DNA from 3 places in the Agrobacterium vacciniicorymbosi genome. Region 3 is predicted to be linked to each of the others. Evidence: riboswitches for the same ligand, from Rfam matches in the RefSeq annotation. Region 3 holds a riboswitch; each other region holds the start of a gene.
The links. Region 3 has a riboswitch for cobalamin ahead of ABUK73_RS21820 (DUF1636 family protein). Riboswitches for the same ligand answer to the same signal wherever they lie in the genome.
Positions count from the first base shown of each region.

Region 1: linked by a shared signal. The riboswitch ahead of nrdH (glutaredoxin-like protein NrdH) and the one ahead of ABUK73_RS21820 (DUF1636 family protein) in region 3 are both predicted to bind cobalamin.
Region 2: linked by a shared signal. The riboswitch ahead of ABUK73_RS14780 (ABC transporter substrate-binding protein) and the one ahead of ABUK73_RS21820 (DUF1636 family protein) in region 3 are both predicted to bind cobalamin.

Region 1 is NZ_JBETMF010000009.1:65,282-70,720, reverse strand. Features, by position in the region: gene nrdF (class 1b ribonucleoside-diphosphate reductase subunit beta) at 1-318, opposite strand, end outside; gene nrdE (class 1b ribonucleoside-diphosphate reductase subunit alpha) at 336-2,510, opposite strand; gene nrdI (class Ib ribonucleoside-diphosphate reductase assembly flavoprotein NrdI) at 2,498-2,896, opposite strand; gene nrdH (glutaredoxin-like protein NrdH) at 2,953-3,174, opposite strand; gene ABUK73_RS15195 (hypothetical protein) at 3,173-3,481, shown strand; cobalamin riboswitch at 3,504-3,723, opposite strand; gene ABUK73_RS15190 (hypothetical protein) at 3,848-4,897, opposite strand; gene ABUK73_RS15185 (low molecular weight protein tyrosine phosphatase family protein) at 5,046-5,366, shown strand.
Region 2 is NZ_JBETMF010000008.1:241,818-247,256, reverse strand. Features, by position in the region: gene ABUK73_RS14785 (glucose/quinate/shikimate family membrane-bound PQQ-dependent dehydrogenase) at 1-1,860, shown strand, start outside; cobalamin riboswitch at 2,013-2,236, shown strand; gene ABUK73_RS14780 (ABC transporter substrate-binding protein) at 2,479-3,456, shown strand; gene ABUK73_RS14775 (FecCD family ABC transporter permease) at 3,460-4,479, shown strand; gene ABUK73_RS14770 (ABC transporter ATP-binding protein) at 4,476-5,273, shown strand; gene ABUK73_RS14765 (pseudoazurin) at 5,270-5,439, shown strand, end outside.
Region 3 is NZ_JBETMF010000017.1:88,405-93,843, reverse strand. Features, by position in the region: gene ABUK73_RS21830 (cobyric acid synthase) at 1-598, opposite strand, end outside; gene cobO (cob(I)yrinic acid a,c-diamide adenosyltransferase) at 602-1,219, opposite strand; cobalamin riboswitch at 1,326-1,534, shown strand; gene ABUK73_RS21820 (DUF1636 family protein) at 1,650-2,075, shown strand; gene cobW (cobalamin biosynthesis protein CobW) at 2,069-3,106, shown strand; gene cobN (cobaltochelatase subunit CobN) at 3,110-5,439, shown strand, end outside.

The DNA.
Region 1 (5,439 bases), on a different contig from region 3:
ATGCACGGCTTCCATGAAGGAGATGTTGGACAGCACCGCCTCCTCATGCTGGGTCGTCGCATCCGCCATGAGCCTGATAGCGCCGACACCGTTCTGGATCGTATCAAGCAGTGTCAACCCGGTGAAAACGCGGATGGTCAGCTGCTGCTCTTCCGGCTTCAGCGTAGCCCAGGACTGGATATCGTTGGACAGCGGCACCTTTTCCGGCAGCCAGAAATTCGATGTCAGGCGGTTCCAGACCTCCAGATCCTTGTCGTCCTCCATACGGTTCCAGTTGATGGCGCGGATACGGTTGATCGGTTTGATTTGCATGTTCATGGTCTTTTCCTTGTCGATCACAGCGTACAGGATACGCAGCCCTGCACTTCCGTGCCGGACAAAGCCATCTGGCGAAGGCGGATGTAGTAGATGGTCTTGATGCCCTTCTTCCACGCATAGATCTGGGCGCGGTTGATATCGCGGGTGGTGGCGGTATCGCGGAAGAACAACGTCAGCGACAGGCCCTGATCCACATGCTGCGTGGCGGCAGCATAGGTATCTATGATCTTTTCAGGCCCGATCTCATAGGCATCCTGATAATATTCGAGATTATCGTTGCTGAGATAGGCGGCGGGATAATAGACGCGTCCGATCTTGCCTTCCTTGCGGATTTCGATTTTCGAAACAATGGGATGGATCGAAGAGGTCGAGTGGTTGATGTAGGAAATGGAGCCTGTGGGCGGCACGGCCTGAAGGTTCTGGTTATAAAGGCCGCCCTCCATCACGGCCTGTTTCAGGGCCTTCCAATCTTCCTGCGTCGGGATGGCGATGCCAGCCTTTTCGAACAGTTCTGCCACGCGTGCCGTCGCAGGCTTCCATTCCTGCGTCACATATTTCTCGAAATAATCGCCGGACGCATATTTGGAGTTCTCGAACCCCTTGAAGCTCTGGCCACGCTCCACCGCCAGCCGGTTAGACGCACGAATGGCGTGATAAGCGACCGTATAGAAATAGATATTGGTGAAATCGACGCCTTCTTCCGAGCCGTAATAAATCCGCTCGCGGGCCAGATAGCCGTGCAGGTTCATCTGGCCAAGCCCAATGGCGTGGCTGTCGTCATTGCCCTTTTCCACCGAGGGAACGGAGGAAATGTGGCTCATGTCAGAGACCGCAGTCAGCGCCCGGATGGAGGTTTCGATGGTCTTGCCAAAATTCTGCGAATCCATGGTGGAGGCGATGTTCAGCGAACCGAGATTGCAGGAGATGTCCTTGCCCATCTGGTCATAGGACAGGTCTTCATTGTAGGTGCTGGCTTCGCTGACCTGCAGGATTTCCGAGCATAGATTGCTCATGGAAATACGTCCGGCAATCGGGTTGGCCCGGTTCACCGTGTCTTCGAACATGATGTAGGGATAACCGCTTTCGAACTGTATCTCCGCAATCACCTGAAAGAAATCACGGGCCTTGATCTTCTTCTTGTGAATGCGGCTGTCGGCCACCATCTCGCGGTATTTTTCGGTGACCGAGATTTCGGTAAAAGGCACGCCATAGACGCGTTCGATATCGTACGGCGAAAAGAGGTACATATCCTCGTTGTTCTTCGCGAGTTCGAAGGTGATATCGGGAATGACCACGCCGAGCGACAATGTCTTGATGCGGATTTTCTCATCCGCATTCTCGCGCTTGGTATCCAGAAAACGCATGATATCCGGGTGGTGGGCGTTGAGATAGACTGCCCCTGCCCCCTGACGCGCGCCCAGTTGGTTGGCGTAGGAAAACGCATCTTCCAGCAGCTTCATGACCGGAATGATGCCGGAAGACTGGTTTTCGATCTGCTTGATCGGCGCACCGGCCTCGCGAATATTGGTAAGCGACAGCGCCACACCGCCGCCGCGCTTGGAGAGCTGCAAGGCAGAATTGATGCCACGCGAGATGGATTCCATATTGTCTTCCACCCGCAGCAGGAAGCACGACACGAGTTCGCCGCGCTGCTTCTTGCCCGCATTGAGGAAGGTCGGCGTCGCGGGCTGGAAACGCCCGGAAATGATCTCGTCCACAAGATCGCGCGCCAGCTGCTCGTTGCCCTGCGCCAGCGTAAACGCCACCATGCAGATGCGGTCTTCGTAGCGCTCCAGATAGCGTTTTCCGTCAAAGGTTTTCAGCGTGTAGCTGGTGTAATATTTGAACGCGCCGAGGAAGGTCGGGAAGCGAAACTTCTTCGCATAGGCGTAATCGAAGAGATCACGCACGAAGTTGAAGGAATACTGATCGAGCACCTGTTGCTCGTAATATCCCTCACTGACCAGATAATCGAGCTTTTCCCGCAGGTTATGGAAGAACACCGTATTCTGGTTCACATGTTGCAGAAAATACTGCCGGGCCGCCATGCGGTCCTTTTCGAACTGAATGTGCCCATCCTCATCATAGAGATTCAGCATGGCGTTCAACGCGTGGTAATCCAGCGTCGGTTCAGTGGATTTCACCGCATGACCCTGCGAGGGCTTGGGGGAGATGGTGGTCAACGTATCCAAAATCGTTCCAATCCATGTTTGACATTGGCGACATCTTCGGGCGTGCCTAGAAGCTCGAAGCGATAGAGAAACGGCACCGCGCATTTGCGCGATACGATGTCTCCCGCCGAGGCGAAGGCCGCGCCGAAATTCGTGTTACCCGCGGCGATGACGCCATGGATGAGACTGCGGTTGGCAACACTGTTGAGAAAATGAATCACGGGCTTGGGCACCGCCCCCTTCAGCCCTCCGCCGCCATAGGTGGGCGTCAGCAGCACGTAAGGCCCGTCCACCTCGGGCGCGTCCTCATCTGCCGAAAGCGGCAGACGCAAAGCCCGCACACCCAGCTTTTCGACAAAGCGATGGGTATTTTCCGAACGGCTGGAATAATAAACGATCAGGCCCATCACATCCCCGGCTGGCTGAACGCTGCACGCCCTGCTGGAGCGAGGCGGCTATAGGCTCAGGCAAGAGCGCCGATCATATCCGGACGGAAGCCTGCCCAGTGCTGTTCACCGGCAATAACCACAGGCACCTGGCGGTAGCCCAGCCCCTGCACCAGCGCATAGGCATCAGCATCCTCGGAGACATCGACAATCCTGTAATCGATGCCCTGACGGTCCAGCGCGCGGGTGGTGGCAGTGCATTGGACGCAGGCGGGTTTGCTGTAGACGGTAATGGTCATGATTTCCTCTTGGGATTGGACAAGCGAGAGCGAACGCGCAACCGGACGAAGCGCGTGGACGACATGGCAATGGAAGCGAACACAGGCCGACAGGCACCGCACCTCACAAAAGATGCGACGTCATCTGGCAGACGCAGACTATCGGGAACGGCTTACGCCACCCGCAGACAGTCACACGAGTGTTGAACACCTTCGCGAAAAGGCACTGGACAAGAAAAACAAACTGGACATGGACTTCACCCCGAAGCAGCTCATGCAGGACATTCGGGAACACGACACGCGCGGCTCCATGCCGCAACAGACGTAATAGCTCCCGGACACCCCGCCCGTTGACGTAATCGCTCTAGGCAGGTCTCCTGGCTCACGGATCAACGTATCTATCCCACCTTCCCGGATCGACATGACCCAGTGGCATTTTGGAACAGACACTCACCGCTTACAGTTGCGGGGGCAGCTACGGCTTTTGAACGCTCATCATGAACGCACCGTATTCCCATCTTAGCCTCACAAGTCTTGCGACTCGAAGGAACCTAGAACACTACATATAGTAGACTAGGTTAATTTCCCGTCAAGACTTATTGCGATTTGTGAGAAATGAGATGGGGAAAACGTTGAGGCTAGGCGGAAGAGGCGTTGAGTACGCCTGCCCGTTGAGGGCCTTTTGGCACCCTGACTAATGCGTCGAGGGTGCGCGTAGCGCGTCAATGAGGGCATAGATCACGGCGACCAGGACCAGCAGGGTCGTGCCACTAAAAGGAAGTGGCAACATGATCTGCTCGGTTGCAAAGGCTCCGCCAACCACCAGAACGATCTGAACCGCAGCAAGAATCAGCATTGTGGTCAGGGGTAAGATCACGCCCCTATTCGCGAAGAAACGGCGGTAGCCAAAAACGAAAACGGGAATCAAGACGGCCGTCACGGCGAAAACATAAACCCTCAGCCACTGTGCGTCCGGCAGCGAATCCGGCGCCAGAAAGGCCAGCGGCATCAGGACATAGCTGCTGGCAGTTGCCGCAAGCAAGGGAGGCCAAACGACCACATTCATCCAGCGTATCGAACCCGTAGCCGCCTTCTTATCCTGATTGCCCAGCACGGCACGTATGGCAAAGACCACCAGGCCGACCGCGACAGCAATGATGCCGATTGCCAACAGAAACTGCGAGCCGCCGACAGCGCCAACTCGCAACATTTCAAAAGACGAAGACAGCTGAGATGGCAGCGTCATCAGCGCGGGCAGAAGCCACAAAATCCAGAAACCGGCGACGAGACTTGGTAGAACGACAAATCGCGACAAGAACAGAAGTACGGCCACACCGCCAACCAGCGACGCGACGATGACCGCCACGCCAAAGGAACTGGCATCAGCCAGAAAACCCATGGTCGATACCATCTGCGCAATGCCAGAAGCCTGCGACACGGCCAAAACCAGTGCGAGGATATTCTCAACCACGACCAGCGCCACGCTGTTTTCCAGACGCGGAACAAAGAGGCGAACGATCTGCCCCAGCGCAAACGCCGTCAGAATAGAGCCCACCCCCAACGCTAGAATCGAGAGCTGCGAGGGAAGACCATTCCTCGACTGCGCTTCCATGAACGCAGGATCGAGCCCCGGCATCGCAATATTCCAGCCAATCATGGCCACAACCGAAATCAAAACCACCTGTCCAAGAACGACAAAAATGCTGCGCTTGCTGGACTCGGAGCTATCAACCGTAACGCTCATGGATTATCCTCTTTATACAACTTAAGATCATAACCAAACTTATCGGCATGTCACGGATTTCCTGGGTAGAAAAGGCATCATACCAGCTGTCAAATCCAGCTGGAGCGGGCACATCTAAAACCCTGCGCATCTTGAAAAGGTTAGCTGCTTGAAGAACATCCTGTTTGTCTGCAGCCAGAACAAGCTGCGTAGCCCTACCGCCGAACAAGTCTTCGCAAACTGGCCCCGAATCGAAGTCTCTTCTGCCGGTACCAACAACGATGCCGAAAACCCGCTCTCCAGCGAGCAGATCGCCTGGGCCGACATCATATTCGTGATGGAAAAAATCCACCGCACGAAAATACAGAGCAAATACCGCGCTGCTTTAAAAGGTAAAAGGCTGATATGCCTCGACATTCCAGATAACTACACGTTCATGGACCCTGCACTGGTCTCAGTGCTGGAAGCGAAGGTACCGAGATATCTTTAGGCCATAAGGGCGTGCCGGATACGGCGGATGTCTTTCACATCAAAGAGCGATTCCGTTAACACATTGATTTTCA
Region 2 (5,439 bases), on a different contig from region 3:
GTGCCGGATAATGAGTGGCACCAATATGGGCGCACCTCTTATGGCCAGCGCTATTCGCCGCTGACGCAGATCACTGCCAACAATGTTGGTGAGTTGAAGGAAGCGTGGCGCTACCAGACCGGCGACGTGAAGTTGCCGGGCGATGTGGGCGAGACGACCTATCAGGTGACTCCCTTAAAAGTCGGCAATTCGCTTTACATCTGCACGCCGCACAATTGGGCCATCGCCATCGATGCGGCGACTGGCAAGGAAAAGTGGAAATACGATCCCAATTCGGGCATGAACCCGGACCGTCAGCATCAGACTTGCCGCGGCGTGACCTATTATGCCGACCCAACGGCACAGGCTGGTTCGCCCTGTGCGGCACGCGTTTATCTCCCGACTTCGGATGCGCGTCTGATTGCTCTCGACGCGGAAAGCGGTCAGGTTTGCACGTCCTTTGCAGACAAGGGCACGCTGCATCTGGAAAGCGGCATGGAGTATAATCCAGCCGGCTATTATTACTCGACATCCCCACCCGCCATTGCTGGCAACAAGATCATCATCGGCGGTGCCGTCAACGACAACTATTCGACGCAGGAACAGTCCGGCGTCATCAGAGCGTTCGATGTCAACAGCGGTGCCTTGATCTGGAACTGGGATTCGGGAAACCCCACCCAGACCCAGCCGCTTCAGCCGGGTCAGACCTATACGACCAACTCTCCCAACAGCTGGTCGGTTTTCAGCGTCGATGAAGCGCTTGGGCTCGTCTATATCCCGCTCGGAAATCAGGTTCCAGATCAGCTCGGTATGGGCCGGAGTGCCAATGTCGAGAAATACTCCTCCTCCATCGTCGCGCTGGATGTGAACACCGGGCAGGACAAATGGGTGCGCCAGTTCGTGCATCACGATCTGTGGGACATGGATGTTCCCGCACAGCCTGTGCTGCTCGACATCACCAAGAAGGATGGTCAGACTGTTCCGGCACTGGTTGGACCGACCAAGCAGGGCGACATCTACGTGCTGGATCGCCGCAGTGGTGAGCCGATCCTGGCGATGACCGAAGAGCCTGCGCCATCTGGTACGATCCCCGAAGATTTCAGTGCTCCGACGCAGCCGACTTCGGCGCTGTCCTTCAAGCCTGATCCGCTCCAGGAAAAGAACATGTGGGGCGTCTCCATGTTCGACCAGCTGGCATGCCGCATCAAGTTTCATCAGCTGAATTACAAGGGCCGCTACACGCCGCCATCGCTCAACGGCAGCATCATCTATCCCGGCAATTTCGGCACCTTCAACTGGGGCAGTGTCGCTGTCGATCCAGAACGCCAGGTCATGTTCGGCATGCCGACCTATCTGGCCTTCACATCGCAGCTCGTGCCGCGCGCCCAGATCCCCGCAAAGGGGCAGGATGAAAAGGGCAGCGAGCAGGGCCTGAACCGAAATGATGGTGCGCCCTATGGCGTTCTCATGGGACCGTTCCTCGGACCGCTCGGCATTCCCTGCCAGGCTCCGCCATGGGGCTATGTGGCCGGTGCCGATCTGCGCACGGGTGAGGTCGCCTACAAGCACAAGAACGGTACCGTCTACGACATGACGCCGCTGCCGCTGCCCTTCAAAGTCGGCGTACCCGGCATCGGTGGCCCGATGATTACCAAGGGCGGCGTTGCCTTCCTCGGTGCGGCTGTCGATGATTACTTGCGCGCCTATGATCTGACATCCGGCAAGCAGCTGTGGGAAGCGCGTCTTCCCGCAGGTGGACAGGCAACGCCGATGACCTATGCCATGAATGACGGCAAGCAATATGTGGTCATCGTCGCAGGCGGACACGGCTCCGTCGGCACGAAGCCCGGCGATTATGTGATCGCCTATACCCTGCCTTGAATGGGCGGTGATGAATTGTGAAATAATGGCCGGGACGAAAGTTCCGGCCTTTTTGCTTTGTGTTACCATCATGCCGTTTTTCCGAAATCATATCTTGCAATCGATATGTAATAACATTACAGCAATCATTGCTTGACGACGGTTTCTGAATGGGGCTATCTGCACGCGACGGTTTCGAGCGAGTGATCGCGAGGAATAATAGGGAATACGGTGCGAACCTTGGTTCAATGCCGTAGCTGCCCCCGCAACTGTAAGCGGATTGTCGAACCCTTTGGCGCTCATCCAAGCGTCATGCCACTGCGGGTGAATATCGCGGGAAGGTGGGTGAAGACGCAAATCCGTGAGCCAGGAGACCTGCCGTCATAAGTTCATTCCAAGTCACGGGCGGGGATGCCCGGAACAGGAGACGTCGTGATTGCATCTAGCGCCCGCCAGCGCCTTATTCCATCTGCCATGTCCCGGTTTCGGATCGTCTCTGCCCGTGTTCTCACGGACTGAGCATCGACACATGTTCACATTGGTCTGCTTCTCGCCGACCGCTGACGATTTCGGGGACTATCGGAAATGACATTCAGTTTCAAACAGACGGTTTTTGCAGCCAGTTTTGCCGTTGTGGCAATGGCAACGGCCATGCCTGCGGCTCAGGCAGCCGAGACGACCTATCCGCTGACCTTCAAGAATTGCGGTCGCGACGTGACCTTTACCCATGCGCCAGAGCGTACGGTGTCCATCGGTCAAAGCACCACGGAAATTCTCTATCTGCTCGGTCTGGCCGATAAGGTCGTGGGCACCGCGGTCTGGATTGGCCCAGTTATCAAGGGCTATGAAGAGGCCAATGCCAAGATCGACCGTCTGGCCGATAACGATCCGAGTTTTGAAAGCGTGCTGGCCAAAAAGCCTGATCTCGTCACGGCCCAGTTTCAGTGGCATGTCGGCCCGGAAGGCATCGTCGCCAAGCCGCAGCAGTTCGAAGAGCTGAAAATTCCCGTTTACACCTCGCCTGCCGATTGCACCGGCAAGGACAATTCGGGCGGTGGCGATGGCGTGCGCCATTCCGTCTTCACCATGGACCTGATCTATCAGGAAGTGACTGAACTCGCGCAAATCTTCAATGTGCAGGACAGGGGCGAAAAGCTCGTGGCCGATCTGAAGGCTCGCGAAGAAGCGGCACGCAAGAAGATCGCCTCTGCCGATGGCAAGCTGTCTGCCGTCTTCTGGTTCTCCAGTGCGGAGTTGGATATCGATCCCTACGTTGCGGGCACCAATGGTGCACCCGGCTACATCATGTCCGCGCTTGGCATCAAGAATGTCATCAACAGCGAGGAAGAGTGGCCGACGGTGGGTTGGGAAACCATTGCCAAGTCGCAGCCGACCCTGGTTGTTGCCGGTAAGATGGACCGCAGGCGGTTTCCGGCAGATGATATCGTTGTCAAGGAGAAGTTCCTGAAGGAAGATCCGGTCACGAGCCTGATGCCGTCCGTCAAACAGGGGCACATCGTTGCCATGGATGCGCAGGCCATGAACCCGACCATCCGCACCATCGAAGGTATCGAAGTTCTGGCCGACGCCGTCGTCCAGCTCGGCCTTGCCAAGTAAGCCATGCGTGCTTGTTTCATCTTCACCCGTGCCGCCTTGCTGGCGGTCGGGTGTCTGGCTCTGGCGCTCTGGTTCGGGGCTGCCATCGGCGAGACATCCATTCCCATGGATGTCGTCGCCAAGACGGTCGCAAACCGTGTGTTCCATGCAGGCTATCCGCTCGATGCCATCGATGAAGGCATCATCTGGAACTACCGCCTCAGCCGGGCGGTGGTGGCTGCCTGCTGTGGTGCGGCACTGGCCATGTCCGGCGTCGTGCTTCAATCGCTTCTGCGCAATCCTTTGGCCGATCCGTATATTCTCGGGATTTCTGCGGGTGCATCGACCGGTGCCGTTGGCGTTGCCATTCTGGGCTTCGGTGCCGGCATGCTGACCATGCCGCTTGGCGCATTTCTGGGGGCAATCGTGGCATTTGCGCTTGTCAGTCTGCTGGCCTTGCGGGCAGGCAGCGGCAACAGCGCCATCATTCTCGCAGGTGTCGCCGGTTCGCAGCTCTTCAACGCGCTGACCTCCTTCATCGTGACCAAGGCGGCCAATGCCGAACAGGCACGTGGCATCATGTTCTGGTTGCTGGGCAATCTGTCCGGCGTTCGCTGGCCGGATGTGTGGCTGGCCTTGCCTGTCGCGATTGGTGGTTTCGTCGTGTGTCTGTGGCATGCGCGTGCGCTGGACGCCTTTACCTTCGGCTCCGAATCCGCCGCCTCTCTCGGCATACCCGTGCGTCGCGTCTACATTGTTCTGACCGGCGTTTCCGCCTTGATGACGGCTATCATGGTCAGCATCGTCGGCTCCATCGGCTTTATTGGTCTCGTCATTCCCCATGCCGCACGCATGATCGTCGGCATTCGCCATGGTCTTCTTCTGCCCGCTGCTGCCTTGACGGGGGCAGTATTCATGATCGCTGCCGATATTCTGTCGCGCACCATCATCGCAGGCCAGGTTCTGCCCATCGGCGTCATCACCGCATTGTTCGGCGCACCCGCTTTCGCTCTCATTCTCAGCCAGCGACGGAGGGCCGTATGATGCTTTCAGCCCAGGATGTGTGCTGGTCTGCCGGTGGCGTGGACATCGTCAAAAATGTCAGTCTGGAGATCAGGCCGGGTGAATTTTTAGGGATCGTCGGGCCGAACGGCTCTGGCAAGACGAGCCTCATGTCGCTCCTCTGCGGTATTCGCAAATCGAAATCCGGCGAGGTTACGTTGGATGGCAAGGCGATGCAGGAGATGAACCGCCGGGACGTTGCGCGCTCCATTGCATTCGTTGAGCAACAGGCGGAAACGCAGGAGCGGATTAATGCCCGTCAGGCCGTGGAGCTTGGCCGCACACCGCATATCGGTGCCTTGTCGCCATGGTCGGTGCATGATGACGCTATCGTGGATCAGGCGCTGCGGGATGTGGACGCCGAACATCTTGCAAAGCGCATGTGGCACACGCTGTCGGGCGGCGAGCGGCAGCGTTTGCATATTGCCCGGGCGCTGGCCCAAAAGCCCGACATTCTGCTTCTGGACGAGCCGACGAACCATCTCGATATTGGCCATCAGATCGCGCTTCTGCACCTCGTGCGCAAACAGCGGCTGACTGTTGCTGCCGCCCTGCACGACCTCAACCATGCGGCCATGTTCTGCGACCGGGTGGCCGTCATGAAAGGTGGCAAGCTGGTTGCGCTTGGTGAGCCATCGGCCGTGTTCACCGTCGATCTGATCGGCGATGTCTTCGGTGTGGCGGTTGATGTCGAGCGTGAAGATGGGGACATCTGCCACATCCGCTACCGACCGCCCCGCGATGAGACCCTATCGAATTCAAGGACCGTAACATGAGCATTGTTCGAACGCTTTCCGCCAGCCTGTTTCTTGCCTGCCTTGCCGTTTCTCCCGCGCATGCAGAGACATTCGAGGTGAAGATGCTCAATCGGGGTGAAAAAGGTTCGATGGTGTTCGAGCCGGATTTTCTTCACCTGAATCCGGGTGACAAGGTCAAATTCAT
Region 3 (5,439 bases):
TGAAGCGGTTGACGATGAAACCTTCGATCATCGCCGCATCATCTGCATCCAGAACCGTCTTAGTGCCGACGAGGCTGGCAATGACGCCGCCCCGGTCGATATCGCCGATGAGGATGACGGGTGCATCGGCTGCACGGGCAAAGCCCATATTGGCAATGTCATTGGCGCGGAGATTGACTTCGGATGCACTGCCCGCGCCTTCCACCAGCACCAGATCTGCCTTGGTTTTGAGATGCTCGAAACTTTCCAGCACGCGCGGCATCAGCCCGGCTTTCATGTGTTGGTAATCCGCAGCCTTGGCGTTGCCGATGACCTTGCCTTGCACAACCACCTGTGCGCCGGTCTCGCTCTGGGGTTTGAGCAGCACGGGGTTCATGTGTACGGATAGGGGCACTCCTGCAGCGCGCGCCTGCAAGGCCTGCGCCCGGCCGATCTCTCCGCCATCGGCGGTCACGGCGGCATTGTTGGACATGTTTTGCGGTTTGAAGGGCATGACGGACAGCCCGCGCCGGGTAAAGGCACGCGCCAGCCCCGCCACCATCAGCGATTTGCCGACATCGGAGCCGGTCCCCTGAAACATCAAAACGCGTGCTGTCATGAATTAGAACTCTATGCCGGACTGCGCTTTGACGCCTGCCTTGAAGTGGTGTTTCACCAGCGTCATCTCCGTCACCATATCGGCGGCATCGATCAGCGGCTGCTTGGCGTTGCGGCCTGTGACGATGACGTGCAGGCCGGGGCGACGGTTCTGCAGGGTCTCCACCACCTCCTCCAGCGGCAGATAGTCATAGCGCAGCGCGATGTTGAGCTCATCCAGTACCACAAGGCCGATGGTTTCATCGGCCATCAGCGTCTTTGCCTCTTCCCAGGCTTTGGTGGCAGCAGCGACGTCGCGTTTGAGATCCTGAGTGTCCCACGTGAAACCTTCACCCATGGTGCGCCATTCGACACGGTCGCCGAACAGTGCCAGAGCGCCCTGCTCGCCGGTGGACCATGCGCCCTTGATGAACTGCACGATGCCGACGCGCCTGCCGGTGCCCAGCATGCGTAGGGCCAGACCAAAAGCGGCGGTGGACTTGCCCTTGCCGGGGCCGGTGTTGATCATCAGCAGACCTTTTTCGATGGTCTTTTCCGAGACTTCAGCATCCTGCACGGCCTTGCGGTTGACCATTTTGGCGCGGTGACGTTCGGCTTCGCTGTCGCTGATGTCGCGGGTCATGGCGGCTGGTCCTTCCGGGTCTCATGCTTTTTCAAAGCGGCGACTATAACCAAAACGCGTGCCGCGGCAATGATGCGCGGCATTGACACAAAAGCATCGCAGGGCATAAGGGTTAAGGACTGACGGTCTTTTTCCGGCAACGGGAAAAGCTAAGAGGGAACACGGTGCATTTCGCTTGAGCGGACAAATCCGTGGCTGCCCCCGCAACTGTAAGCGGTGAGCCCGCGCTGAACGCCACTGGATGACAATCCGGGAAGGCAGCGCAAGGGTGTCGAAGCCGCAAGCCAGGAGACCTGCCGTTTCAGGAAAAACGTCTGCCGGGCGGGGTGCTCCGGTCAGCCGGTTGTTCGAACGATGGTTGTGCGTGTCCCGCATTCCGTTTTCGATATCCGCACCCCTGAGACATTTTGAAGGCGCGGAAAGCAGACCCTTGGATATTACAGCGACATCGACCAGCCAGACCGAAAAGACGGACCGTGACACCGCACCCGGCGTCGTGGTCTTCGTCTGCCGCAGCTGCCGGTCCGAAGCCGAACCGAATGCAGACCCCCGCCCCGGCGCGCTTCTGACGGAGGCTGCCTTAGCGCTTGGAGCGAGTGAAGGCGTGACCGTTCGCAGCGTCAATTGCCTTGCCAATTGCAAGCGTGGCCTCAGCGCCGCCATGCGCAGCGCCGACGGCTGGTCCTATATGTTCGGCGGACTGACCGAAGATGATGCCGCAGACCTGATGACTGGCGCGCGCTTATTGGCCGAAGCACCGGATGGGTTGATGCCCTGGCGCGGACGCCCCGATAGTTTGAAGCGTGGCCTTGTGTCGCGCATTCCCCCTTTGCATTTCACCGAGGAGACATCATGACAACGCTCGATCGCGTTCCCTGCACCATCATCACCGGCTTTCTGGGCGCGGGAAAAACCACGCTTTTGCGCGGCCTTCTGGAAAAGCTCGAGGGCAAGCGGCTGGCGATTATCGTCAACGAGTTCGGCGATGTCGGCATCGACGGCGAAATTCTGAAGGGCTGCGGCATCGAAAGCTGCCCGGAGGAAAACATCGTTGAACTGGCCAATGGCTGCATCTGCTGCACCGTGGCCGATGATTTCCAACCCGCCATCGAACAGATTCTGAGCCGTCAGCCGCGCGTCGAGCATATTCTGATCGAAACGTCGGGGCTTGCTCTGCCAAAGCCACTCGTGCAGGCCTTCCAGTGGCCCGCGATCAAAAGCCGGGTGACGGTGGATGCCGTGGTCGCCGTGGCCGATGGCGCAGCCCTTGCCGAAGGTATGGTCTCGCATGATCTGGAGGCGCTTGCCGCCCAGCGCCAGAATGACGAAGCACTTGACCATGACGATCCGGTCGAAGAAGTCTTCGAGGACCAGATTGCCTGCGCCGACCTCATCGTTCTGACCAAGGGTGATCTACTGGATGCCGAAGGTCTGGAGCGCGCCAAGGCGCATATCAATGCGCATCTGCCGAAGGCTGCGAAGATCGTCGTTGCGTCCAATGGTGCCGTCGATCCTGCCGTGCTGATCGGACTTGGCCTTGCGGTGGAAGAGGATATCGAAAACCGCCACACCCATCACGATGAGGAAGAAGACCACGATCACGACGAGTTCGACAGCTTCGTCGTGGAACTGGGTGCCGTGACGGATGCCGATGCACTGGCTGCTCGCATTTCCGAAACGGCGGCCTCTGAAAACGTGCTGCGCATCAAGGGTTTTGTCGAGGTCTCGTCCAAGCCGATGCGGTTGCAGGTGCAGGCGGTTGGCTCACGCGTCAACCATTACTTCGACCGCCCCTGGGCGTCCGGCGAGGTGCGCCGCAGCCGTCTGGTGGTGATCGGCGAAAAGGGTCTCGACCGCGCAAAGATCGAGCGGATGCTGGCGGCCTGATCTATGCACATCCTCGCCACCACATCCTCGTCTCTGGACGACCTGATCGAGCCGGTTGATCTCAACCAGGGTCAGGCGGATGTGGTGGTGCTGTCCTTTTCGGCCAGCGATCTGGGTGGGCTGGAACGTGGATGGCAGCGCAGTACGGATGGGTCGGTCTCGCTCCTCTCCGCCAACCTCTCCGAACTTCGCCATCCCATGTCGTTCGATCTGTGGATCGAAAAGACGGCGGAACATGCCAAGCTGATCCTTATCCGGATTCTCGGCGGCGCCGACCGCTGGCGTTACGGCGTGGACGAATTGTCGAGAATGGCGCGGCGGCGCGGTATCAAGCTGGTGCTTTTGCCGGGGGAATGCAGCGAGCGCGATGAGAAGCTTGAGGCTGCCTCCACAGTCGATCTGCCGACGCAGTTCAAAATCCTGTCTTTCTTCCGGGAAGGCGGGCCTGAGAATATGGACCGGGTTGCAAAAGGACTTGCGGCCTTTGCGCGGGGGGAAGGCTGGCCGGACATGGCAGCAGAGCCCTTGCCAAAAAGCGGATTTTACAAGCCCGATGAAGGCGTCGTTGACCTCAATGCTGCGCTGAATGGCTTTGCAAATGGTGCACCCCTGCTACCAATCCTGTTTTACCGCTCCATGCTGATGGCCGCCGATGTCGCTCCCATCGACGCGCTTTATGCAGCGCTTCGCGAGCGCGGCTTTGCCCCTTTGCCGATCTTCGTCAGCGGTTTGAAAGACAATGAAGCGATCCGGTTTCTGGAAGAGACGCTCGGTCGTTTAAAGCCGGCGGCGATGGTGACGGCAACTGCCTTTGCCAGCCAGTCGGATGAGGACGGCAAGAGCCTGTTCGACCGGCTGGGCGTGGCAACCTTTCAGGTCATCATGGCCACCACCCGCCGCGATGGCTGGGCGGACAATATGCGTGGCCTCAACCCTTCCGATCTTGCCATGCATGTGGTGTTGCCAGAGCTGGATGGCCGTCTTCTGGCCGGAGCGATTTCCTTTAAGGCACCAGACCCGGAGGGTGGGCGTGGCCTCGTTCATCAGGCTGAGCCGGATCGTGTCGAGCAGGTTGCGAACCGCATTTCCGCTTTTCTTCGTTTGAAGAATGCCGCTCCGTCTGAGCGGAATGTCGTCATTCTCATGCCGGATTATCCGGGCGCAGCCCCGGGACGGACAGGTTATGCCGTTGGTCTGGACGTGCCGCAAAGCGTGCTGGAAATGCTGCACGACTTGCGCGATGCGGGTTACGTTGTAGGTGATATTCCGGAGACGGCGCGGGCGCTGCTCGACCGCGTTGAAGAAGACACTGCCAGTTTCCGCCTAGCCGATTATTCAGCCTTCCGCAGTGACCTGCCACAATATGCCGATCTGGCCTTGGATGAGACATGGGGCGATGCGGACGATGACGATGCCGTTACCGATGGCATGTTCCACTTCCGCGCCGCTCGATTCGGTTCCGTAACGGTGGCACTTGCGCCGGATCGTGGCCGCAATGAAGATCGGCGGGTGGATTATCACGACCCGGCCCTGCCGCCACGGCATGCGCTGGTCGCCTTCGGGGCTTGGATGCAAAAAAGCGTTCATGCACATGCCATCATCCATGTCGGCGCTCATGGCACGCTTGAATGGCTGCCCGGCAAGACGGTGGCGCTGTCTCAGGCCTGCTTCCCAGAAATCGTGACCGGCCCGCTGCCGGTGATCTATCCCTTTATCGTGTCCAATCCGGGCGAAGCTGCTGTTGCGAAGCGGCGCATCGCTGCCGTCACCATCGGGCATATTCCACCTGTCTTGGTCGATGCCGGGCTGTCGCCGGAGCAGATGGCGCTGGAACAGCTGGTCGATGAATATGCGCAGGCCGATGGCCTGGATCGCCGCCGCCGTGACCGGCTGGCAAAACTGATTGTCGAGAAGGCGCAGGAAACCGGGCTTGCCGGCGATGCTGGTGTCGGTACGCAGGATGATGCCGACACGGCTTTGGCGCGGATCGATGCCTTTCTCTGCGATCTCAAGGATTTCGCCATCAAAGACGGCCAGCATGTGTTTGGTCGCTGCGCGGACGATGAGCCGGATTCGCTGCGAGAGCAAAGCGCGGTAGCGGAAAAGACAGCGCTCCTCGCAGCGCTTGACGGGCGGCATATCACACCGGGACCAGCGGGCGCTCCGGCACGTGGCCGACAGGATGTACTGCCGACGGGCCGCAATCTCTATGCCGCAGACCCACGCACCATGCCGACGCCGACTGCCTTCGAGCTTGGCCGCATGGCGAGCGAAGAAGTCCTGCGGCACTATTTGCAGAGCCATGGTGATTGGCCGAAACATCTGGTCTTCGA